One region of the Plantactinospora sp. CA-290183 genome, then DNA from elsewhere that is predicted to be linked to it. Evidence: riboswitches for the same ligand, from Rfam matches in the RefSeq annotation. Region 1 holds a riboswitch; the other holds the start of a gene.
The links. A riboswitch is a leader RNA that binds a small molecule or an ion and turns the genes downstream of it on or off. The one in region 1 is predicted to bind cobalamin.
Positions count from the first base shown of each region.

Region 2: another riboswitch for cobalamin. It lies ahead of ACQEUR_RS17510 (magnesium chelatase subunit D family protein); the one in region 1 lies ahead of bluB (5,6-dimethylbenzimidazole synthase).

Region 1 is NZ_JBNJMX010000006.1:7,298-14,888, reverse strand. Features, by position in the region: gene ACQEUR_RS13525 (glycosyl hydrolase family 18 protein) at 1-676, shown strand, start outside; gene ACQEUR_RS13520 (hypothetical protein) at 792-1,244, opposite strand; gene ACQEUR_RS13515 (zinc-ribbon domain-containing protein) at 1,370-1,627, opposite strand; gene ACQEUR_RS13510 (PaaI family thioesterase) at 1,749-2,390, opposite strand; gene ACQEUR_RS13505 (helix-turn-helix domain-containing protein) at 2,462-2,767, opposite strand; partial or broken gene bluB (5,6-dimethylbenzimidazole synthase) at 3,361-3,981, opposite strand; cobalamin riboswitch at 4,017-4,215, opposite strand; gene ACQEUR_RS13495 (GNAT family N-acetyltransferase) at 4,313-4,855, shown strand; gene ACQEUR_RS13490 (GNAT family N-acetyltransferase) at 4,937-5,461, opposite strand; gene ACQEUR_RS13485 (TetR/AcrR family transcriptional regulator) at 5,523-6,605, opposite strand; gene ACQEUR_RS13480 (cytochrome P450 family protein) at 6,708-7,591, shown strand, end outside.
Region 2 is NZ_JBNJMX010000010.1:101,607-109,197, forward strand. Features, by position in the region: gene ACQEUR_RS17490 (MFS transporter) at 170-1,510, shown strand; gene cobF (precorrin-6A synthase (deacetylating)) at 1,489-2,244, opposite strand; gene cobM (precorrin-4 C(11)-methyltransferase) at 2,319-3,080, opposite strand; gene cbiE (precorrin-6y C5,15-methyltransferase (decarboxylating) subunit CbiE) at 3,077-4,324, opposite strand; cobalamin riboswitch at 4,392-4,520, shown strand; gene ACQEUR_RS17510 (magnesium chelatase subunit D family protein) at 4,611-6,839, shown strand; gene cobO (cob(I)yrinic acid a,c-diamide adenosyltransferase) at 6,839-7,453, shown strand; partial or broken gene ACQEUR_RS17520 (cobyrinate a,c-diamide synthase) at 7,450-7,591, shown strand, end outside.

The sequences.
Region 1 (7,591 bases):
GAACGCCTGCGGGCTGACCTGTGACACCAGCGGCCCGAACGCGTTCAAGAGCGTCGTCTCGGCGCTGCGCACCCGGTTCGGCTCCTCGGCCCTGGTCACCGCGGCGATCACCGCGGACGGCAGCGACGGCGGCAAGATCGACGCCACCGACTACGCCGGGGCGATCAACAACCTCGACTGGCTGATGCCGATGACGTACGACTACTTCGGCGCGTTCGCCGCGCAGGGGCCGACGGCGCCACACTCGCCGCTGACCTCGTACCCGGGAATCCCCCAGCAGGGCTTCTGGTCCGACGCGGCGATCCAGAAGCTCAAGACCAAGGGCATCCCGGCCAGCAAGCTGCTGCTCGGCATCGGCTTCTACGGTCGGGGCTGGACCGGCGTCACCCAGGCCACCCCGGGCGGTACGGCCACCGGCGCGGCGCCGGGCAGCTACGAGGCGGGCATCGAGGACTACAAGGTCCTCAAGAACACCTGCCCGAGCACCGGCACCATCGCCGGCACGGCGTACGCCAAGTGCGGCAGCAACTGGTGGAGCTACGACACCCCCGCCACCATCGGCGGCAAGATGTCGTACGCCAAGAGCCAGGGACTGGGCGGCTCGTTCTTCTGGGAGCTCTCCGGTGACACCACCAACGGCGAGCTGATCACCGCCGTGGCCAACGGCCTGCGGTAACCGGCACGGTCGCACAGCGGGGGCCCTTGGTGTAAGGAAGGGCCCCCGCTTATCGCTTTCTGTAGAGGAAGGGCCCCCGCCTAACCACCGCCGGCCGCTGACTCGGGCGGCCGGCTCAGCTTCCGGCGGCGGCCTGCTGGTTCCACATCGTGATGACGACGCCGAGCACGAAGATCTGCACCGGCAGCGGCAGGCCGGGCAGCTCGGCGGCGATGTCACCACGCCAGACGCTGGTCCGCCGCACCGATCCGACCCGACGGCCTCCGGTGTGCAGCTCCTGCTCGTCGCTCCACAGCGACGCGCGCTGGAAGTCGTACGTCCGCCCGCCGGCCTCGACCGTCCACCGTTTCCGGCCGACCCGGTCGGCCGAGGCGACGGTCACGCCGTCCGCGTCGACCATGCCGAACCGGTTGCCCCAGGCGTTGCCGCGCACCCGGTAGTGGCCACCGTCCAGCGCGAAGCTGCCGCCGCTCTTCCAGACGCTGCTGTCCCAGGTGGCGACCGTACGGCCGTCGACACTGATCTCGTAACGACTCCGCCAGAAGCTCGTCTTCCGGGCCACCAACATCCGGTCACGCTAACCCGGGTGCGCAAGCACGGCCCGATGAGCGGTCGACCGGTCCTGCTCGGCGGGGGCGCCACGGGGAAGGGCGCCACTCATCGACGCGCTCGCCACGGTCGTGCTGCGCCCGGTCAGCGCGGCGAGCCGGTGCCGGCGGCGAGCAGTTGCCGGGCCTCGCCGGCGCTGATGGTCGAGTGGGCGCCGCAGAGCGGGTTGGTGCAGTAGAGCACGTGCTTCGTCCGGACCGGGATCAGCGGGACGAAGAACAGGCTGAACTTGGTCACCTCGCGCACCAGCAGCATGCTCCCGGACTGCCCGCACACCCGGCAGGCCATCGGTACCAGACCGAGCCGGTGGGCCTTGGTGCGCAGGCCGAAGATCAGAAACATGGGTACCCCTGTCCGTCTAGGTCGTCGCGGGCGACGGTCCCGGCCGTCCCCGCCCTGGTACCCACTGTGTGGGGCAGGCACAACGGAACGAGGACACCAGGTTTCCCCACCTCCGGGGCCCTCAGCCGGCGATCCCGATCCAGGTGGCGCGGGCGCGGGCGAGTTCCGCGCCGTCCGGGCCGTACAGGGTGGTGTGCACGAGAGCCTTGCGTCCCTCGGCCGCCACCAGGGCGCCGCGCAGCACGCACCGATCTCCCGGCGTGGGTAGCCGGCCCAGCCGTACGGTGATCCGTCCCAGCACGTACGGGCGGCCGGCGGCGATGACGGCCCAGCCGCCGGGGCAGTCCAGGGCGGCCCAGACCGTCGGGGCCGACACGTCGTCCGGCACCGTCCAGGGTGCGGCCGTCGAGTCGTCCGGCAGCCGCCCGGGGAAGATCCGTAGGCCGTCCGGTCGATCGGGCCCGCAGACGTAGCAGGTCGGGAAGGGGTGGTCGGCGAAACCGGCGTACGTGGTGGCGGCGCGCAGCGCGTCGGCGTACGGAATCGGTGGGACCGGGGTGTCGACCTCGCCGGGCGGTCGGACCTCGGCCACGACGGCACCGTCGGCCGTGCGGACCTGCCCGTCGATCATCGACAGGGGCGTGTCCAGCGGCGGCGGCCGGCGCAGCGTCACCTCTCGGTCGGCGTGGCCGGCGAAGAGGCCAGCGGAGTAGCCACCGTTGCCCGAGCTTGGCGGACCGTTGAAGCGCGCGGGAACGATCACCGGTCCGCCTCTCGGAATCAGGTGCTCATGCCCGCCGCACCGGCGGGCATGGCGTGGCCTGGGTCGCCGGATCAGCCGCCCTGGAGTTTCCGGTTCTGCTCCAGTGCTTCCTGTAGCTGGTCCTCGAGGATGATGATCCGGCAGGCGGCCTCCAGGGCGGTGCCCTGGTCGACCAGTTCGCGGGCCCGGGCGGCCAGGCGTAGTTGGTACCGGGAGTAGCGGCGGTGTCCACCGGTCGAACGGTGCGGGTCGATGAGCTTCGCCTCGTCCAACCTGCGGAGAAAATCCTGTGACGTGCCGAGAATTTCCGCGGCACGGCCCATCGTGTAGGCGGGGTAGTCCTCGTCGCCGAACATGTCATCGGGGCTTTGGGTCATTCCACCTCCATGTCGAGGGCCCCGGCGCTTTCGCGCCGGGGCCCAGGGTCAGGGTTCAGAAGCACCATCTGCCGACAAGAAGTCGGTTCACATCACACCGGGTACCTGTGCGGCATCGGGTGTGAGGATCGCATAAGCGTGACCGGATACCACCTCTCGTTCGATGGGACCAACGGTGTCCGCCTGGCCTGATTGCCGGCCGCTAGGCGGGCGATCCAATGGTGTACGGCCCTCCCTTTCCTCTGCTTCCAACTCTTACTTCCGTACTTCGCCGATGCCGGAACCCCACGCAACTTCTCGGGTCTGGGCACCTGTCGCGCAATCTTCAGCTGGAGCCCTGAACGTGCCTCGGCCCCACCTGCGACGCCCGGCGTATGGCACGCCGGGTAACACCTTTACCACCACTGTCCTACTACCGCTGTGCCCGTCGTGACCTCACGGCCGGACACTCTTCGTCCGCGTCTTTCTTTATCTCTCGACCCGAGAAACTGTAGCAGAGCCCGGGAGGATGTCTAGTCCGAACCACCGAGATTTTCTGGCTGCCGGCTCCCAACCCCGGGACCGTCGGCGGCGTCCCCCGCCGGTCGCCCGCCTCCCCAGCGATCCTCGTGCAGCGCGGCCGCCAGGGGGCGGCGCCGACGCCAACCGTGCCGTTCCAGATCGGGTACGGCTTCCAGCCGGGTGACCGGTCCCAGGCAGAGCCATGCCACGGGGCGGATCCCGGCCGGGATGCCGAGCAGGTCTGCGAGGAACTCCTCCCGGTAGAACGACACCCAGCCCACCCCGAGCTGTTCGGCGGTGGCCGCCAACCACAGGTTCTGGACGGCCAGGCAGACCGAGTAGAGGCCGGCGTCGGCGATGGCGTGCCGCCCCAGCACCGCCGGGCCGCCCCGGGCGGGGTCGTAGGTCACCACGATCGACAGCGTCGATTCGCGCACTCCGTCGATCTTGATGCGCCCGAACCGTTCGGCGGCCTCGCCGTCCAGGGTGGCGGCGAAGACGTCCCGCTCCCGACCGACGTGCCGGTGGAACGCCTCCCTGATCGTCCGGTCGCGCACGACGACGAAGTCCCAGGGCTGGGACAGTCCGACGCTGGGCGCCGCGTGGGCCGCGCCGAGTACCCGGTCCAGCACCCCGGCCGGGATCGGCGCGCCGGTGAACTGGCCGCGTACGTCGCGGCGGCGGTGGATGACGTCGTAGAACTCGGTGTTCATGGGCAGGCTCCCGCTGCGGTCACGCCCCGGCACCCCGGGGCTGCGGACGCGAGGCCGGTCTTCGGACTCCCAGCTCGACGCCGCGCCGTCCGCCTTCCCAGCCGCAAGGCCAGTGGCTGCGCGTGACGCGCGTGGACGGTGGCTCCCTGGTCACCGCGGCGGGCCCGTGCCGGATTCACACCGGCTTCCCGATTCTCCTCGCCGGAGCGAGGCACCTCGCAACAGTTCGTGCCACCCGGCACGCTAGCCGGTCGCCCACGCCGCCCTGACTAGGGTGCGATGATCACGAGCGACCGGCCACGCCGGTCGCTCCCGCCTGAGTGGAGGAGCCATGCCGCTGACGAGTCGGCTCGCCCGGCGCGAGGACGTACCCACGCTGCTGCCCCTGGTCGAGGCCGCGATAGCAGAGTTGCAGCAGGGCTTTCTCGACGACGCGCAGATCAGGTCCAGCCGATCGATCATGGGGATCGACACCCAGCTCATCGACGACGGCACCTACTTCGTGGCCGAACTGGACGGTCGGGTGGCCGGTTGCGGCGGTTGGAGCCGCCGGGCGACCCTCTACGGCGGCGACCACTCCGCCGGCCGGGACCCGGCGCTGCTGGATCCCGCCCGGGACCCGGCCAAGGTCCGGGCGATGTACACCCACCCGGCGTTCGCCCGAGGGGGGGTGGGCCGGTTGATCCTGTCCCGGTGTGCGGAGGCCGCCGCCGCCGAGGGGTTCACCACGCTTGAGCTGATGTCCACGCTCGCCGGCCGGCCGCTGTACGAGGCGGCCGGGTTCGTGCCGGTGGAGCACGTCGAGGATCCGGCCGGCGGTACCCCGGTGCGGCTGATCCGGATGCGCAGGTCGATGTCCGGGACATCCTTCTGAACCGGCCGGCGGCGGTGCGGGCCGGCCGGGTTCGTGCCGGTGCGGCACGTCGAGGATCCGGCCGGCGGTTCACCGACCGGGTCAGTCGGGCACGGGCGTCAGTAACTGGTGCAGCACGTGGTCCTGCCACTCGCCGGCGATCTTGAGATATTTCGGGGCCACACCGAACCGGGTGAAGCCGTTGCGTTCCAGCACCCGCTGCGACGCCAGGTTGTGCCGGAGGGTGCCCGCCTCGATCCGGTGCAGCCCCAACTCCGCGAAGGCCACCCCGGCCATGGCGCGGACGGCGGCGGTGGCGACACCCCGGCCGTTGTCGGCGGAGCCCACCAGGTAGCCGAGCCGGCACGACTGGAACGGGCCGCGCACGATCTCGTTGAGCGTGATGCGGCCGACCAGCCGGCCGGAGTCGAGGATGACGTACGGCAGGGTGAAGCCCTGTTCGTGTTGAGACAGCACGGTCCGGATCACGGCCTCCTGCCCCTCGACGGTGAAGTAGTCGTCGCCGCGCAGGGGCTCCCAGGGGGCGAGGAACTCCCGGTTGGCCCGGAGCAGCTCGGTCAGCGCCGGCACGTCGTCGAGCCGGACGAGTCGGATCGTGGTACCCACCCGCGAATGATCGCAGGTGTCCACGCGGTCAGGCGACCGCACCTCGCGGCCGGGCGTGACCTCAGCGGCCGGCGGCGGTCGCGGCGGCGTGGCAGGCACCGTACCCGTCGGCGCGGGCGACGATCCGGCCGGCCCGGACCCGGATCGCGGTCTCGGTGGCGTCACTCACCACGGGTACGCCGGCCGAGGCGGCGACCGCGCCGGACTCGTCGTGTACGACCCGCAGCCGTGGCCACGCCGAGGGCGGGAACGCCGGTCGCAGACAGGCGCGGAACTCGGCGACGACCAACCGGGCCAGCGGGGCCAACTCGTCGGGGGCTCCGGTGACGAGCACGGCGGTCACCTCGGCTCCGGCGGGGGCGGCGCGTACCGCCTCCTCGACGGCGGCGAGCCGGTGCAGCCCGAGGACGGCGACCACGGCGTCCCCGTCGAGCGGCACGGACTCGCCCCGCACCGCGTCGGTCACCGGCGGGGGAGCCCAGCGCTCGTCGGTGGGGCGGGCCGGTGGGACGTACGGCAGGTGCGCGGGCGCCCACTCGTCGTCGAGGTCGAGGTCGGCGAGCTGTTCGCAGGCGCGTACCACGGTGAACGGTTCGACGAAGCCGGGCGCGGCGTCGGCGAGCTGGCTGGCGCCGTACAGCGTGCTGAGAACGGTCTCGGCGACGCGGACCCGGCGGCGGTCGGCGGCGCGGCGGCGGGCGGGCAGCCGCTCCAGGGCGAGCCCGAGCAGGATCGCGTTGAGCCGCAGGAGCTGCGCGAACGGGAGCCGGGTCCGCTCGTCGGCACTGATCTCGGGTACGAGGTCCCGACCGAGCCGGGCCGCACTCCGCTCGTCCTCGGTGGCGAGCGGGAGGCGGGCGACCCAGGCCCGGGCGAACGCCCCGAGTGCCTCGGCGGGCGTGCCGCCGGGCTGGGCGTGCGATTCGACCGGTGTCATCTCGACCTCCTCGGCCAGGACGGCGAAGTAGAGCGCGCGCTTGCCGGGGAAGTTGGAGTAGACCGCGCCCCGGGTCAGTTCCGCGCGCTCGGCGATGTTGTCGATCTTCGCGTCCCGGAAGCCGCGCTCGGTGAACTCGTCCCGCGCGGCGGCCAGCACCCTGGCCCGGTTGCGCCGTTGGGCCTCCGCCCTGCTGAGCCGCGCCATCGTCCTCCTCGGGTTCCGCCCTTGCCCTGGGTCGGACTCCAAGATACCGTCACCATTCAGATGATGAGAACATCTGAGGACACCATCTGAGACGAGGGCGCCATGACCGAGGCCACCACGAACCCCGCCGCCGTACCCGAGGTCCACCTCGCCGATCCCGAGGTGCTGCACGACCCGTTCGGCGCGTACGGACGGGTGCGGGAACTCGCCCCGGTGGCCCGGCTGGTGGCACCCGGCTTCGGCGGCATGTGGGCCCTGACCAGGTACGACGACGCAAAGGCGATGCTGGCCGACCCCCGGTTCGAGCTGAATCCCAGCAGCTACCTGCGCCCGGACGTGCCGGAGCACTGCCTGCCGTACATGCGGACGATGGGGGAGATGGAGGGGGCGGAGCACAGCCGGTTGCGCCGGCTGGTGTCACCGGCCTTCACCGCCCGCCGGGCCGCCGAGTTCCGCCCCCGGATCGAGCCGATCGTGGCGCGGCTCCTCGACGACCTGCCCGAGCACGTCGAGAACGGCGCGGTGGACCTGCTGCGGCACCTCGCCCAGCCGCTGCCGATGGAGGTGATCTGCGAACTGGTCGGCATCCCCGAGTCCGACCGCCCCCGCTGGCAGGAGTGGGGCGCCGCCGTCGCGGCCGGGCACGGTCAGCGCTTCGCCGAGGCGATTCCCGGCATCATGGACGGCGCCCGGGCGGCCGTCGCGCGGCGTACCGCCGAACCCGCCGACGACCTGGTCTCGAACCTGATCCGGGTCCGGGCCGAGGACGGCGACCGGCTCAGCGAGGACGAGCTGATCACCTTCGTCTGGCATCTCGTCCTCGCCGGGCAGACCCCGACCAACCTGATCACGAACGCGCTGGAGGCCCTGTTCCGCCATCCCGACCAGCTCGCCGCGCTCCGCGCCGAACCCGCCCTCATGCCCGGTGCCGTCGAGGAGCTGACCCGGTGGTGCGGCCCGCAACTGCTGACCGTCCCCCGCTACAC
Region 2 (7,591 bases), on a different contig from region 1:
CCTCCTCATTCCCGCCCGCACGTGCGGCGGTACGGCAGTCCGGGAACGAACTGCCGCCACTCGTCCACGGTCAGGGGTCGCGTGAGCAGGGACACCCTGGCGTGCCGGCCGGTCACCTTCTACCGTCGACCCGGTCGGAAAACTGGAAACAATCCTTACCGGAGGACCGGTGCGCGCGGTAAGGCCGTGGCTGAGTGACACGGCCGGCGGGTTGCCGGCCACCTTCTGGTACCTCTGGACCGGGCTGCTGATCAACCGGATCGGCGCCTTCGCCATGGTCTTCCTGCCGCTGTACCTCACCGAGGCGCGCGGGGCCGGCGACGCCCTCGCCGGCCTGGTGGTCGGGGCGTACGGGATCGGCGGCGTGGCGGGCGTCCTGCTCGGCGGGGTGCTCGCCGACGGCTGGGGGCGGCGCCGGACGCTGCTCTGGTCGCACCTGGTCGCCGCGGCGCTGATGGCCGGCATGGCGGTGACGACCAGTCTGCCGCTGATCGCCCTGCTCGCCGGGCTGGTCGGGATGGCCCACTCGATGCCCGGTCCGGCGTTCGTCGCCGCGATCGTCGACGTGGTACCGGCGGCCCGCCGCTCCCGCGCGTTCAACCTCCAGTTCTGGGCCTTCAACCTCGGCATGGCCGGGGCCTCGGCCCTGGGCGGGCTGCTCGCCGAGGCGAGCTATCTCGCGCTCTTCCTGGTCGACGCGGCGGCCACCCTGGTCGCCGCCGCCATCATCGGCGCCAAGGTGCCGGAGACGCTGGTGCGGGCGGCTCCCCGGGCGGCCGCCGCCGCCCGGACCGGACTGCGCACCCCGCTGACCGACCGCACCTTCCTCGCCTTCGTCGGACTGACCTTCGTGCTCGCCGTGCTCACCACGCAGACCTCCACGGTGATGCCGCTGGCGATGCGCGCCGACGGCCTGACCTCGTCGGCGTACGGTCTGGTCGTCGCCCTGGGCGGTGCGTTGATCGTGGCCGGCCAACTCTTCGTGCCCCGGCTGGCCGACGGGCACCGCAAGCACCGGGTGCTGGCCGCCGCGACCGGGCTGATGGCGATCGGGTACGCCAGCCTCGCGCTGGCCGACCGGCTCCCCGGCTATCTGCTGGCGGCCCTGGTCTGGACGGTCGGCTCGATGCTCGCCGCGCCACCGAACGCGGAGATCAACGCCGAATTGGCGCCACCCGCCCTGCGCGGCCGTTACCAGGCGGTCTTCTACCTGACGTTTCCCGCCGCCGCGTTCGTCGCTCCGGCGCTGGGCGGGGTGAGCCTGCAGTATCTCGGCGACGGGCACTGGCTGGCCGTCGGCGCGGTCGGCCTCGCCGCGGTGGCCGGCCACCTGCTCGCGGGTCCGCCCCGGGAACGCCGGGTGGCGCGGCTGCGGGCCGTGGACCCGCCGGCCCCGGCCCGGCGCTCACCCGTCGGTGAGGCGTCTGCTGGCACGTACGGTGCGCCCCGGTCGCCAGCCGGGCGAGGGGCGGGTTCGCCGGGGTGGGGTCAGCGGCGGCGCAGCAGGTAGGTGTCCATGATCCAGCCCTTGCGCTCCCGGGCGGCCCGGCGGGTCTCCTCGATCCGGGCCGCGACCTCGGCCAGCCGCCCGGCGACCAGGATCTCGTCCGGGGTGCCGAGGTACGCCCCCCAGTAGATATCCAGCTCCTCGTCGTCGGCGTACCGGGTGAACGTGCAGTGGGCGTCGAGCATCACCACCACGTCGTCGATCCCGGCGGGGAAGCCCTCGGCCAACCGGCGGCCGGTGGTGACCAGGAACGGCCGGCCGACCCGGTTCAGCCCGATCCGGTGCCGGGCCGCCAGCGCCGAGACGCTGCTGACCCCGGGCACCACGGCGTACTCGAAGGTGACATCGCCCCGGTCGAGCACCTCCTCGACGATGCCGAGCGTGCTGTCGTAGAGGGCCGGGTCGCCCCAGACGAGGAACGCGGCGCAGCCGCCGTCGGCCAGCTCGTCGCGGATCAGCCGCTCGTAGACGTCGGCGCGGCGCCGCCGCCAGTCGTCCACCGTCGCCACGTAGTCGGCCGGGTCGCGGTCCCGCTCCGGGTCCCGGGCCTCGACCACCCGGTGGCCGGGCCGGGCGTGCCGGCGCAGGATCTCCTGGCGCAACGCGACCGGGTCGTGCTTTTCGGCGCCCTTGTCGAGCACGAAGAAGACGTCGACCTCGCCGAGCGCCCGGGCGGCCTGCCCGGTCAGGTGGTCGGGGTCGCCCGCGCCGATGCCGATGATCAGGATCTTCCGCACCGGTCGAGTCTGCCGCACTGGACCCGCTTTCGTTCGTGACTGCGGGGCTCGCAAACCCGGCTCACTCCTCGCACTCACTGGACCCCGCGCTTGGCGGTGCGGTCCCGGCCCGTCGAGTAGAGGTAGCTGTCCGGGAAGCCCTCGGCGGCCAGCACCTGACCGACGATGACCACCGCGGTACGGCGTACCCCGGCGGTCTGGACCTGGCCGGCGATGTCGGCGAGGGTGCCGCGCAGGATGACCTCGTCGGGCCGGCTGGCGTACGCGACCACCGCCACCGGGCAGTCCGCGCCGTAGTGCGGGACGAGCTGGTCGACCAGGGCGTGGAGCCGCCCGATCGCCAGGTGCAGCACCAGGGTCGCCCGGCTGCGCCCGAGGGTGGCCAGGTCCTCGCCCGGCGGCATCGGCGTCGACCGGGCCTGGGCCCGGGTCAGGATGACGGTCTGCCCGACCGTCGGCACGGTCAACTCCCGGCCGAGGCTCGCGGCGGCGGCGGCGAAGGCCGGCACCCCGGGCACGATCTCGTACGGCACGCCGGCCGCGTCGAGCCGGCGGGTCTGCTCGGCGACCGCGCTGAACACGGCCGGGTCACCGGAGCAGAGCCGCGCCACGTCCCGACCGGCGGCGTGCGCGTCGACCATCGCGGCGACGATCTCGTCCAGGGTCAGCTCGGCGGTGTCCACCAACGTGGCCCCGGATGGACACTGCGCGAGCAGGTCCGCGGGGACCAGGCTGCCGGCGTAGAGGCAGACCTGGGCGCGGGCCAGGATCCGCTGCCCACGTACCGTGATCAGGTCGGCCGCACCCGGGCCGGCGCCGATGAAATAGACGGTCATGCCGTCACCTCCGGTTCGGTTTTCGTGGCCGCCCACTGCACCAGCGGTCGGGCCGGCTGCCAGCTGGTGAACCCGCCGAGCCGGCCGGCCCGCTCCACGCCGAGCCGGGTCAGCTCGCCACCGAGCCGGCCGGCCCGGGCGACGAGTTCCCGCTCGCCCTCCAGGGTGACCGCGTGCGCGACCAGCCGGCCGCCGTCGGCCAGCGCCGTCCAGGCGGCGTCGAGCAGTCCGTCGGCGGTGAGGCCGCCACCGACGAAGACGGCGTCGGGGGTGGGCAGGTCGGCCAGCGCGGCCGGTGCGGCGCCGACGACGACCCGCAGCCCGGGTACGCCGAGCGTGGCCGCGTTCGTGGCGATCCGCTCGGCCCGGTCCGGGCGGGACTCGACGGCGATGGCCCGGGCGGTCGGCTCGGCGCGGAGCCACTCGATGGCGATGCTGCCGGAGCCGGCACCCACGTCCCAGAGCAGCTCGCCGTGCAGCGGGGCGAGCCGGGCCAGCGCCAGCGCCCGCGCCTCGCGCTTGGTCAGCGCCCCGTCGCTGGCGTACGCGTCGTCGGGCAGCCCCGGCACCGTGGAGAGCGCCCGGGCGCCGCCGGCGGCGTGCACCCGGACCCCGACGACGTTGAGCGGGTCGCCCGGCGGCTGCGCCCAGTCCTCGGCGCGGCCGTCGACCCGCCGCTCCCGCTGCGCGCCGAGGGATTCCAGCACGGTGAGCCGGCTCGGCCCGTAGCCGGCCCCGGCGAGCGTCGCGGCCAGCGCGGCCGGGGTGGCCGCGTCCGCGCTGAGCACCAGCAGCAGCCGGCCCGGTTGCAGCACCCGACGCACCTGGTCCAGGTCCCGACCCACCGCGCTGACCACACTGACCTGCTCGACCGGCCAGCCCAGCCGGGCGCAGGCGAGCGAGATCGACGACGGGTGGGGCAGGACCCGGATCCGCTCCGGGCCGACCAGCCCGGCGATCCGGGCGCCCACGCCGTACCACATCGGATCGCCGCTGGCCAGCACGCAGAGCCGCTGGCCGGCGTACGCGTCGAGCAGGCCGGGCAGCGCCGGCATCATCGGCACCGGCCAGGCGACCCGCTCGGCGGTCACCTCGGGACGCGGCAGCAGGGCGAGCTGCCGGTGCCCGCCGAGCACCACCCGCGCCGAGCCGAGCGCGTCCCGCGCCTCGGGCGCCAGCCCGGGCCAGCCGTCCGCGCCGATGCCGACCACGGTCAGCTCTGCCGTCGCACTCCGCACGTCCACGCGACCGTACGCTAGCCGAGCGCCGACCTGACCGACCCGGCCGGTCCGAGCTGCCCGTCCGGGCCGGGATGTGCCATCATCTGCTCCGATGGTGCGGTGAGGAACACCGGTGAGCCGGCCGACATGGCCGACGAGTCCGGGGCGGTCCCGCCACTGTGACCGGGCAGCGCAGGCCCGGAAGCCAGATACTCGCGTCACCGTCGCGCGCCGTGCAGACCCGGTCTGCCGGCGTGGTCAGAACCGGTCACGGGCGTGGACACCCGTGTGAGGCAGGAGGTCCTCTCCGATGAGGCCGTACCCGTTCAGCGCCGTCGTCGGGATGGACGACATGGCGCTCGCGCTGACCCTCTCCGCGGTCTCCCCGGCGATCGGCGGTGTGCTGGTCCGGGGCGAGAAGGGCACCGCCAAGTCGACGATCGTCCGGGCGCTGACCGGGCTGCTCCCGCCGGTGACGGTCGTCGCCGGCTGCCGGTTCTCCTGCGATCCGGCCGCCCCCGACCCGGGCTGCCCGGACGGCCCGCACGAACCCGGGGCACCCGCGCGGACCCGTCCCGCCCGCCTGGTCGAGCTGCCCGTGGGGGCCACCGAGGACCGGGTGCTCGGCGCGCTGCACCTGGAACGCGCGCTCAACGAGGGCGTCACGAGCTACGAGCCGGGCCTGCTGGCCGGCGCGCACCGCGGGCTGCTCTACGTGGACGAGGTCAACCTGCTGCACGACCACCTGGTCGACGTGCTGCTGGACGCCGCCGCGATGGGACGCTCGACGGTGGAGCGGGAGGGGGTCTCGATCGCGCACGCGGCCCGGTTCGTCCTGGTCGGCACGATGAACCCCGAGGAGGGGGAGCTCCGCCCCCAACTGCTGGACCGGTTCGGCCTCACCGTGCAGGTGGCGGCCAGCCGGGACCCGGCGGTCCGGGCCGAGGTGGTGCGCCGCCGGATGGCGTACGAGGCCGGTCCCGAGGCGTTCGCCGACCGGTACGCCGACGCCGACGCGGCACTCGCCGGCCGGATCGGCACCGCCCGGGCCCTGCTGCCCACGGTCACCCTCGGTGACGACGCCCTGCGCCGGATCGCCGAGGTCTGCGCCGCGTTCGAGGTCGACGGGATGCGCGCCGACCTGGTCACCGCGCGTACCGCGATGGCGCACGCGGCCTGGTGCGGGCGGCGCACGGTGACCGTCGCGGACATCCGGGCGGCGGCCCGGCTCGCCCTGCCGCACCGCCGCCGCCGCAATCCGTTCGACCCACCGGCGATGGACGAGGAACAGCTCGACCAGGCGTTGGCCGAGGCGGGTGTGGCGGAGTCGGACGCCGAGGCGGAGCGGCCCGACCCCGGCCCGGACCGGCCCGACGGCGATGGTGACGGACCGGAGCACCCGGACGGCGGACCGGACGAGCCGGGTCCCGGGGGACCGGACGATCCGCCCGATCCGGGCGGTCCCGGCCCGGGCGGTCCTGGTGGCGGCAGCGACCCCTCGGCCCGCCCCGCGTCCGGCCCCACCCCGTCCGGCCCGTCCACACCGGACGGCGCCGACCTCTCCGGTCGGTCCGGCGAGCCGGCGACGGTGAGCACGGCCGGCGTCGACACGCCGTACCGGGCCCGGCTGCTCACCGTGCCGGGCACCGGTCTCGGGGTGGCCGGCCGACGGTCGCGGGCCCTCACCACGGTCGGCCAGACCGTACGGACCGCCCGCCCCGCCGGCCCGGCACCGGGGCGCCCACACCTGCTCGCCACGCTGCGCGCGGCAGCGCCGCACCAGCGCTCCCGCGGGCGTCTCGGCCCCGGCCTGCTGCTGCGCGCCGAGGACCTGCGGATGCCGGTACGCGAGGGGCGGGAGGGGAACCTCATCCTGTTCTGTGTGGACGCCTCCGGGTCGATGGCGGCCCGGCAGCGGATGCGTGCGGTCAAGACCGCCGTGCTCTCCCTGCTGCTCGACGCGTACCAGCGCCGGGACAAGGTGGGACTGGTGACCTTCCGGGGTGACGCGGCCGCGTTGGCGCTGCCGCCGACCTCCAGCGTCGAGGCGGCCGCCGCCCGGCTGGAGACGCTGCCGACCGGTGGCCGTACGCCGTTGGCGGAGGGCCTGCTCCGGGCCGGCGAGGCACTGCGGGTCGAGGCGATCCGCGACCCGCGCCGCCGGCCGCTGCTGGTGGTGGTCACCGACGGGCGGGCCACCGCCGGTCCGGACCCGGTCGGCCGGGCCAACCGGGCGGCGAGGCTGCTGGCCGGCGCCGGGATCCGGGGAATCGTGGTCGACTGCGAGGCGGGCCGGGTGCGGATGGGGCTGGCCGCCGACCTCGCCGCCGCGATGGGCGCCGAACACCTGCCACTGGGTGCGGTCGCGGCCGACACGCTGACCGCCGCCGTCCGTTCGCGTACCGGCCCGGCCGGCGCTGTGCCGGCCGGCGCTGTGCCGGCCACCGCTGTGCCGGCCACCGCTGTGCCGGTGGCCGGCCCGCCGGGCGCGCCGGGGCGCGCGCCAGCCGTTTCGAGTTCTACGGGAAGGGCCGCCTGATGCCGCAGGGACAGCCGGAGAGCGTGCCGGCGGACGGACTGACCACCCGGCAGCGCCGCAACCGGCCGCTGGTGATCGTCCACACCGGAGCGATGAAGGGCAAGTCGACCGCCGCCTTCGGGCTGGCCATGCGAGGCTGGCACCAGGGCTGGTCGATCGCGGTGTTCCAGTTCGTCAAGTCGGCCCGCTGGCGGGTCGGCGAGGAGGCGGCGATGCTCGCCCTGGGCCGGGTGCACGAGCAGACCGGCGAGGGCGGCCCGGTCCAGTGGCACAAGATGGGCGCCGGCTGGAGCTGGAGCCGCCGGTCCGGTACGGAGGCGGACCACGCGGCGGACGCCCGGGACGGCTGGCTGGAGATCAAGCGCCGGCTTGCGGCGGGCGAGCACGACCTGTACGTCCTCGACGAGTTCACCTATCCGATGAAGTGGGGCTGGGTCGACGTCGACGACGTGGTGACGACGCTGCGGGACCGGCCGGGCCACCAGCACGTGGTGATCACCGGCCGGGACGCCGACCTGCGGCTGGTCGACGCGGCCGACCTGGTGACCGAGATGACGAAGATCAAGCACCCGATGGACGCGGGGCAGAAGGGCCAGCGGGGGATCGAGTGGTGACCCGGCTGCCCCGGGTCGTGGTCGCCGCGCCCGGCTCGGGACAGGGAAAGACCACCGTCGCGACCGGGCTGATGGCCGCGCCAGGTCCCGGGGTCTCGCGGTGAGCGGTCACAAGGTCGGCCCCGACTACATCGACCC